DNA from 2 places in the Cupriavidus sp. P-10 genome. Region 1 is predicted to be linked to the other one. Evidence: riboswitches for the same ligand, from Rfam matches in the RefSeq annotation. Region 1 holds a riboswitch; the other holds the start of a gene.
The links. A riboswitch is a leader RNA that binds a small molecule or an ion and turns the genes downstream of it on or off. The one in region 1 is predicted to bind glycine.
Positions count from the first base shown of each region.

Region 2: another riboswitch for glycine. It lies ahead of gcvT (glycine cleavage system aminomethyltransferase GcvT); the one in region 1 lies ahead of CTP10_RS18615 (D-amino acid dehydrogenase).

Region 1 is NZ_AP025171.1:317,903-322,315, forward strand. Features, by position in the region: gene CTP10_RS18605 (thiolase domain-containing protein) at 1-677, shown strand, start outside; gene CTP10_RS18610 (Zn-ribbon domain-containing OB-fold protein) at 702-1,100, shown strand; gene CTP10_RS18615 (D-amino acid dehydrogenase) at 1,322-2,587, opposite strand; glycine riboswitch at 2,642-2,770, opposite strand; glycine riboswitch at 2,771-2,872, opposite strand; gene CTP10_RS18620 (TonB-dependent receptor) at 3,126-4,413, shown strand, end outside.
Region 2 is NZ_AP025170.1:3,560,081-3,564,493, forward strand. Features, by position in the region: gene CTP10_RS16485 (UvrD-helicase domain-containing protein) at 1-1,744, opposite strand, end outside; gene CTP10_RS16490 (glycine zipper 2TM domain-containing protein) at 2,029-2,256, shown strand; glycine riboswitch at 2,371-2,457, shown strand; glycine riboswitch at 2,479-2,603, shown strand; gene gcvT (glycine cleavage system aminomethyltransferase GcvT) at 2,698-3,825, shown strand; gene gcvH (glycine cleavage system protein GcvH) at 3,925-4,305, shown strand; gene gcvP (aminomethyl-transferring glycine dehydrogenase) at 4,379-4,413, shown strand, end outside.

The DNA of each region.
Region 1 (4,413 bases):
TGGCATGGGTCAAGGTGGCGGCGTCGCACCACGCGCAGTACAACCCGCATGCGATGCTGCGCGATGTCGTGACGGTGGAGGACGTGCTGAACTCGCCGATGATCGCCGACCCGCTGCACAAGCTCGACTGCTGCGTGGTGTCGGACGGCGGCGGCGCGCTGATCGTGGCGCGGCCCGAGATCGCGGCGACGCTCAAGCGTCCGAAGGTGAAGATCGTCGGCGCCGGCGAATACGTCAAGGGCCAGCTGGGCGGCGAGGTCGACCTGAGCTGGTCGGGTGCGAAGTTCTCCGGCGCGGCCGCATTCGCGGAAGCCGGCGTGACCCCGGCCGACATCAAGTACGCCTCGATCTACGACAGCTTCACCATCACCGTGCTGATGCAGCTGGAAGACCTGGGCTTCTGCAAGAAGGGCGAGGGCGGCAAGTTCGTGGCCGACGGCAACCTGATCTCGGGCGTCGGCAAGCTGCCGTTCAATACCGATGGCGGCGGCCTGTGCAACAACCACCCGGCCAACCGCGGCGGCATCACCAAGGTGATCGAGGCGGTGCGCCAGTTGCGCGGCGAAGCGCATCCGGCGGTGCAGGTGAAGAACTGCGACCTGGCGCTGGCGCAAGGCACCGGCGGCTACCTGGGCTCGCGCCACGGCAGCGCCACCCTGATCCTCGAGCGCGAATAATGAACGATCGCCGGAGCAACTGACATGACGACCCCACACACTCCCATGGCCTACAAGGCCCCGGACGAACAGCCCGACAACGTCGAGTTCTGGCAGGCCGCGCGCGAAGGCCGCCTGCTGGTCAAGCACTGCCAGTCGTGCGGCAAGACGCACTGGTATCCGCGCACGCTGTGCCCGTTCTGCATGGGCGATACGGTCTGGAAGACCGCCAGCGGCCGTGGCACCATCTACTCGTACAGCGTCACGCGCAAGGCTGGCCCGCAGCCGTTCTGCATTGCCTATGTGAAGCTCGACGAGGGCGTGACCATGATGACCCATATCGTCGATTGCGATCTCGATGAGGTCCGCATCGGGCAGAAGGTGAAGGTCAAGTTCGCGCCCAGCGTGGACGGCGCGCCAGTGCCGGTGTTTGCGCCGGCCTGAGTAGTTCACGGCGGGCGGTGGCGCTTCACTCCGTGAAGGCTTACGCCCTCTCCCCCACCCCTCTCCCGCAGGCGAGGGGAGCGTATGCGGAGGGTAGTAGCAAGCTCGAACGCCTTCGCCCGCGATGGTTTTCTCCCTCTCCCGGCCCCTCTCCCGCTCGCGGGAGAGGGGCTGGGGGAGAGGGCCGGCGCTGGCAATAGCGACGCGCTTAACACGCGATCTCAAGCCTTGGCAATTGCCAGCGAACCCACGCCCGGCATCTTCGGCTCAAGCAGCGCCTGCGCCACCACCCCGGCCACCATATCCGCCGTCACCGCTGACAACGTCCAGCCAAGGTGCCCGTGCCCGGTGTTGTAGAAGATGCAGCGCGCCCGCCCGCGGCCCACGCGCGGCAGCATGTCGGGCAGCATCGGCCGCAGCCCCGCCCATGGCACCACGCTGCGCGTGCTGACGCCCGGGAAGCACTGCTGCACCCATTCCACCAGCGGCCGGATGCGGTCGGCGCGGATGTCGCGGTTGAAGCCGTTGAACTCAGCGGTGCCGGCCACGCGGAAGCGGTCGTCGCCGAGGCGGCTGGTGACCAGCTTGGTCTCGTCGTCGAGCAGGCTGACGGTTGGCGCCGCGGCGCGGCTGGCGGCGTCGTCCAGGTTGACGGTGATGGAATAGCCCTTGACCGGATAGATGTTGACGCGGTCGCCCAGCCCGGCGGCCAGCGCGCGGCTCACGGTACCGGCGCAGATCACCGCGCCATCGAAGGTCGAGGTGGTGCTTTCCGCGCCTTCCTGAACCGTGACGCGGGCGCTGCGGCCATCGGTGGTGACATTGCGCACGTCCTCGCCGTAGCGGCAGCGCACGCCCATGCGTTCGATGGCGGCGGCCAGGCCGCTGGTGAACTTGTGGATATCGCCGGTCGAATCGCTTTCGGTGAAATAACCGCCGTAGTACGTGCCGGCCAGCGTCGGCTCGATCGCGCGCATTTCCGCCGGCGTCACCGCCCGGCGCTCCAGCCCGCCCTGTGCCAGCAGCGCCGAGACGCGGCCCGCATGCTCGAAACCGGCCTTGTCGCGGTAGATATGCAGGATGCCTTCGCGCTTGTGGTCAAAGTCGATGCCTTCCTGCGCCGCCCACGCGAACAGGTGCTCGCGCGCCGCGATGGCCAGGCGCGCGGTCTCGATGGTGTTGCGTCGGTAGTGCGGGATCGAGGCAATGAACCCGGCGAACCAGCTCAGCTTGTGCCAGTTCGGGCGCGGGTTCACCAGCAGCGGCGCATCGCTGCGCAGCATCCACTTCAGGCCCTTGATGATGGTGGACCAGTGCGTCCAGACCTCGGCGTTGGAGGCGGACAGCTGTCCGCCGTTGGCGAACGAGGTTTCCATCGCGGCGTAGCGGTGCCGCTCGAACAGGGTGACGGAGAATCCGCGCCGGGCGAGCGCGTAGGCCGTGGTGACACCGGTGATGCCACCGCCGATGACGGCGATTGTCTTCATGATCTGGCAGTCCAGAAACGTCGGGATTGGAGCCCGTACGCGACATGCGTAGCGGACGCCCCCTCTGTTCCTGACCTGAGAGATTCACGACAGTCACCGGGGTGCCGGTAGTACCGGTGGCGAGGGCCGCTTGCTCCTTCGGTATGCCGGCTGACGATGGCGGCATTCTTCAGAGTGCTGTGACGCGTGATACCGGTCCTTTTGCCTGAGAGTTTCCGGGGCGGTTGCTCCTTCGGCGCTGTCCGCGGCGGCTGCCGCCGGATCAGTCTCTCCCAGCATCACGTTGGCGCGAACGCCAATCCGGGCAAATCTAGAGACAAAGGCCGCATGTGGGTATGCGGGTAAACGCGTATAGAACTTGATGCCCCCGCATGGGCGGTCGAGTCACTTCCGTTCTGGCGCGGCGCTATGTCGCACTGCGGCAATCCATCCCGCCACCTAGAATGTCAGCACTCGCTACGCGGAGGAAGTGCGCCGTACCACGAGCCGGATACGGCGCACCGGTCGGGCGAGCCAGAAGAACAGAAAAGGTATTTCAGTGACAAGAAATCGGATTGCGCTGGCCGCTTCGGCCGCGCTGATGGGCCCCGGCATCGCCGGCGCGCAGGCGGATGGACCCGTCAGCGCGCCGCAACCGTTGCAGGAAGTCGTGGTCTCGGCCAGGACCGAGCGCGGCGAAACGCCCGCCACGCCGCCCAATACGCCATCGCCCGCCTACGGCATCAGCGCCGCGCGCATGGCGGACTTCAACGTCGTCAACACCGAAGACGCGCTCAAGTACGCGCCCAACCTCGCCGTGCGCAAGCGCTTCATCGGCGATATGAATTCGATCATCTCGGTGCGCAGCACCAGCTCGCGCCAGTCGGCGCGCGGGCTGGTCTATGCCGACGGCCTGCTGCTGTCCAACCTGCTGGGCTCCGATTTCACCTTCCCGCCGCGCTGGTCGCTGGTCAATGCCGCCGAGATCGAGCGCGTAGACGTGCTGTATGGCCCGTATTCGGCGCTGTACCCCGGCAACTCGCTGGGCGCGACCGTGCTGATCAGCACGCGCACGCCGGAGAAGTTCGAAGGCGATGCCAGCGTGCAGCTGTTCACGCAGCGCTTCAACCTGTATGGCACGCACGACAATTTCAACGGCGTGCACGCCAACGCCTACGTAGGCGACCGCGTCGGACCGTTTTCGTGGCTGGTCAGCGTCGATCGGCAGGACAGCAAGAGCCAGCCGCTGAGCTTCTATACCGCGGCGCGTTCGAACGTGCGCGCCAGCTCGGCCGACAAGCCGGTCACCGGCGCCTATTTCGACCAGGACCAGACCGGCGCCGATCGCACCGTGATGGGCGTCAACAGCGAGGGCGTCACGCATACCGTGCAGGACCAGCTCAAGGTCAAGCTCGGCTACGACATCACCAATACGTTGCAGGCGCAGTTTACTGCCGCCTACTGGCAGCAGGACCGCTCCAGCACCACCGCCAGCTACCTGCGCGATGCCAACGGCAACGTGGTGTCGAGCGGCCCGGTCAATATCGGCGGCTTCCGCTACGTGATCCCCGCCAACGCGTTTGCGCCGAGCAACGGCGAAGACGCGCGCTGGCTGTATGGCCTGTCGCTGCGCACGCGCAACGAGACCGGGTGGAACTTCTCCGGCGTGGCGTCATTGTTCGACGTCAGCAAGGACATCAGCCGCACCGCCAGTACTGCGGGCAATGGCCCGGGCACGGTGACCTATGGCGACGGCACCGGCTGGCGCACGCTCGACCTGAAGGCCGACTACCGCCCGCAGCAGCTCAAGGGCGGCCACTGGGTCACCTTCGGCTACCACTACGACA
Region 2 (4,413 bases), on a different replicon from region 1:
GCGTCGACAGCCGCACCGCATCGGGATCTTCCTCGCGACCTTCGAGCATGCTCATCAGCGCCACGGTCTGTGTCAGTTCGAGCAGGTTCTTGCCTTCGCTGCCGAAGCCATCGGCGTTGTCGAAGCCCGTCGCTTCCTCGCCGTCGGCCGCTTCGGGCTTGGTGCCCTTGCGCTTGAGCCACTCCAGGAATTCAAGGGTATTGGTCCAGCGCGACTGTGCCTGCCGTTCGTCGAAGCTGTCGTACAGGTAGGCCTCGTAGTGGATGCCGGCCATCATGTCGTCGAGCACTTCGGTGGCCGGGTCCTTGGCCGCGCGGTCGGCCAGCCGCACCATCGATTCGCAGAACACCCGCAGCGGCTCCAGCTGGCGCGGCTGCAGCTTGCCTTCGATGCCGCCCATCATCGCCGCTTCGAACAGCGAGACCTTGGCCTGCCCGGCGAACGTGCCCAGCACTTCCAGCGTGGTGTTGCCAACGCCGCGGCGCGGCGTGGTGATCGCGCGGATGAAGGCGGGATCGTCGTCGGGGTTGGCGATCAGGCGCAGGTAGGCGCAGATGTCCTTGATCTCGGCCTTGTCGAAGAAGCTCTGGCCGCCCGACAGCACATAGGGGATGCGCTCGCGGCGCAGGATCTGCTCGAACAACCTCGCCTGGTGGTTGCCGCGGTACAGGATGGCGTAGTCGCGGAACTGCGCGCGGCGCTCGAACTTGTGCGCGGACAGGCGGAACACCACCGACTCGGCCTCGTGCTCCTCGTCGTTCATCGGGTGGATGGCAATGGGGTCGCCCATGCCGTGCTCGCTCCACAGCTTCTTGTCGAACAGCTTGGGATTGTTGGCGATGACCGCGTTTGCCGCCTCGAGGATGCGCACCGTGGAGCGATAGTTCTGCTCCAGCTTGATGACCTTGAGGTTGGGGAAATCTGTCTGCAGCCCGCGCAGGTTATCCAGCGTGGCGCCGCGCCAGCCGTAGATGGCCTGGTCGTCGTCGCCCACCGCGGTAAAGGCCGGCGCGCGCAGGTGCGAGCCGCCCGCCAGCAGCTTGAGCAACTGGTACTGGCAGGCGTTGGTGTCCTGGTATTCGTCGACCAGGAAGTAGCGCAGCCGGTTCTGCCACTTGAGCTGTACCGCTTCATTGCGCGCGAACAGTTCCGCGGGCAGGCGGATCAGGTCGTCGAAGTCGACCGCCTGGTAGGCATGCAGCGTGGCGACGTAGTTGCGGTAGACCAGCGCGGCCTGGTGCTCGTCGGCATTGGCGGCCTGCGCGATGGCGGCCTCCGGATCGATCATGCCGTTTTTCCACAGCGATATCGTGCTCTGCACGCCGCGAATCAGCTTCTTGTCGGTGGTGCCGAGCTGCTCCTGGATCAGGCCGAAGCAGTCGTCCGAATCCATGATCGAGAACTGCGGCTTCAGGCCGACGTGCTCCGCCTCCATGCGCAGGATCTGCACGCCCAGCGAGTGGAAGGTACAGACCGTCAGCTGCTTGAGCGGGATGCGCTTGCCTTCGCGCGTGGTCTTGCCTTCCATCAGCTTGCCGATGCGCTCCTGCATCTCCTTGGCGGCCTTGTTGGTGAAGGTGACGGCGGCGATATGGCGCGGCTCGAAGCCTTTGTCCTCGATCAGGTGCGCGATCTTCTGCGTGATGACGCGGGTCTTGCCGGAGCCCGCCCCGGCCAGCACCAGGCAGGGGCCGTCCAGGTAGCGGACGGCTTCGGATTGGGCGGAATTCAGGCCGTGGCTCATGTGAAAGGCGCTCGGGAAATGAAGCGGAATGGGGCGAATGAATGGGGCGAAGGAATGGGGCGTACGAGGCGCGCGCCATGGGCAGCACACGTGCCCGGCGGCAAAGCTCTCGATGCTAACACGCTGGGCCTGGCCGGTCAGTCAGCGCCTGCCGCATCGTCGGCCCTCGTTGTGTCACTGGCGTAACACTTCGTAAAGGCCGGAGCCAATGAACGTGCACCAGGCTCTAACTGTTATGTCCAGGCGTGTCCCGGACATGCAATATCCATCACTCGGAGCCAACAATGAAAACCCTGCAGACATTGACCAAAGTGACCCTGATCGGCGCGATGGTCGCGGCATTCGCCGGTTGCGCGGACATGACCCCGAAGCAACGCAACACCGCCATCGGCGCGGGTGCGGGCGCCGTGGGCGGCGCCGTCCTGACCGAGGGCAGCGCACTGGGTACGCTGGGCGGCGCGGCCGTGGGCGGCGTGATCGGTAATGTCGTGACCGACGACAAGAAAAAGTAAGCCTCTCGCCAGACCCGGCTTCACGCCCCTGGCGGCGGGGCGCAGGAACGGGTACAGCCGCCGGGCGGCCGTCCGGCTTGGTTTGACAAAGGCCGGGGCCTCCCGTACATTGCGCGCATCCGACCGGGAGAGCGCGCAGAACTGCGCCGCCGAAGGGGTATCACCCGAAAACTCTCAGGCACCACGGACCGTTCGGATCGGCATGCAACATGCACACGATGCATGCCGCACTCTGGAGAGCGGCACCCGCCATTCGTGGCGAGCGTGCCCACCGAAGGGGCGCGCGAGGATGGGGTTCAACGAATCCGCCTCGTAATCTCTCAGGTATCGAGGACAGAGGGGTCATCCGCCGCAGCGGATTGCTTGCCTATTGGCATGGCGATCGTTGCGGCGGATGACCCTTTTTTGTTTTCGCAACCCGACATTGCCCCCGAGGATTCCATGACGCTCCAGGCCACGCCCCTCAACGCCATCCACCGCGCCCTCGGCGCCCGCATGGTCGACTTCGGCGGCTGGGACATGCCGGTCAACTACGGCTCCCAGATCGAAGAGCACAACGCCGTGCGCACCGACGCCGGCATGTTCGACGTGTCGCATATGTGCGTGGTCGATCTCAACGGCCCCAATACCCGCACCTTCCTGCGCGGCCTGCTGGCCAACAACGTCGACAAGCTGCAGACGCCCGGCAAGGCGCTGTACTCGTGCATGCTGGACGAGAAAGGCGGTGTCATCGATGACCTGATCGTCTATTTCTTTGCCGAGGACCGTTTCCGCCTGGTGGTCAACGCCGGCACCGCGGTCGGCGATATCGACTGGATCCGCGCGCGCAATGACGCCACCGGCAGCGGCGTGACCATCACCCCGCGTCGTGAAGACGTCGCGCCCGCGGGCGTGCAGCCGCTGGCGATCGTCGCAGTCCAGGGCCCTGACGCCCGCGCCAAGGTGTGGAGCACGTTCCCGTCGACCCAACCTTCCGATGCGCTCAAGCCCTTCAACGCTGTCGTGGTCCAGGATCCCGCCCTGGGCGAGGTCATGGTCGCGCGCACCGGCTACACCGGCGAAGACGGTTTCGAGCTGGTGGTGCCGGCCGCAAGCGTCGCCGGCCTGTGGGAAAAGCTGAATGCCGCGGGCGTGCGCCCGGCCGGCCTGGGCGCGCGCGACACGCTACGCCTGGAAGCCGGCATGAACCTGTACGGCCAGGACATGGACATCAGCACCTCGCCGCTGGACGCCGGCCTGGCCTGGACTGTGGACCTGCAGAGCGAACGCGACTTCACCGGCAAGGGGGCGCTGGCCGCCGCCGGTTCTCGCCAGCAGTTCCTTGGCCTCATCCTGCGTGATAAAGGCGGCGTGCTGCGCGCCCACCAGAAGGTCATCACCCCCGCCGGTGACGGCGAAATCACCAGCGGCACCTTCAGCCCCTCACTGTCGCAATCGATCGCGTTCGCACGCCTGCCGCAAGGCGTGAATGTCGGCGACACGGTGCAGGTGGAGATCCGCGACCGCAAACTCAACGCGACTGTGGTTAAACTGCCGTTTGTGCGTAATGGCAAGGCACTCGTGAGCTAAGGGAAACACCCGCTCACCCAACGGTCGCCCTCGCCTGCCGGCAGCGTTGCCGGGCAGGCATCACCCAACAAGAAACAGATCTGAATCCGGAGAACCTTCATGAATTTCCCCGCCGACCTCAAATACACCGAATCGCATGAGTGGGTGCGCGTCGAAGCCGACGGCACGCTCACCATCGGCATCACCGACCACGCACAGGACGCATTGGGCGACATCGTCTTCCTGGAACTGCCCGAAGTGGGCAAGTCGGTCGGTGCCGGCGACGCGCTGGCAGTGGTCGAATCGGTGAAGGCCGCTTCCGACATCTATGCCCCGGTGGCCGGCGAAGTGATCGCCGTGAACGAGGCCGCCACGGCCGCGCCGGAAAGCGTCAACGCCAACGCCTTCGACGCCTGGCTGTTCAAGCTCAAGCCGGCCAACAGCGACGACGTCAACGGCCTGATGTCGGCCGACGCGTACAAGGCCAGCGTCGGCGCCTGATCGACACACAGCATTTGCAGCGCCGCGGCACGGCTGACCACCTGCCGCAGCGCTCCCCACGAGGTTCTTGCCAATGAACGCCCCGCTTCCCATGAACGCCGCCCAAGG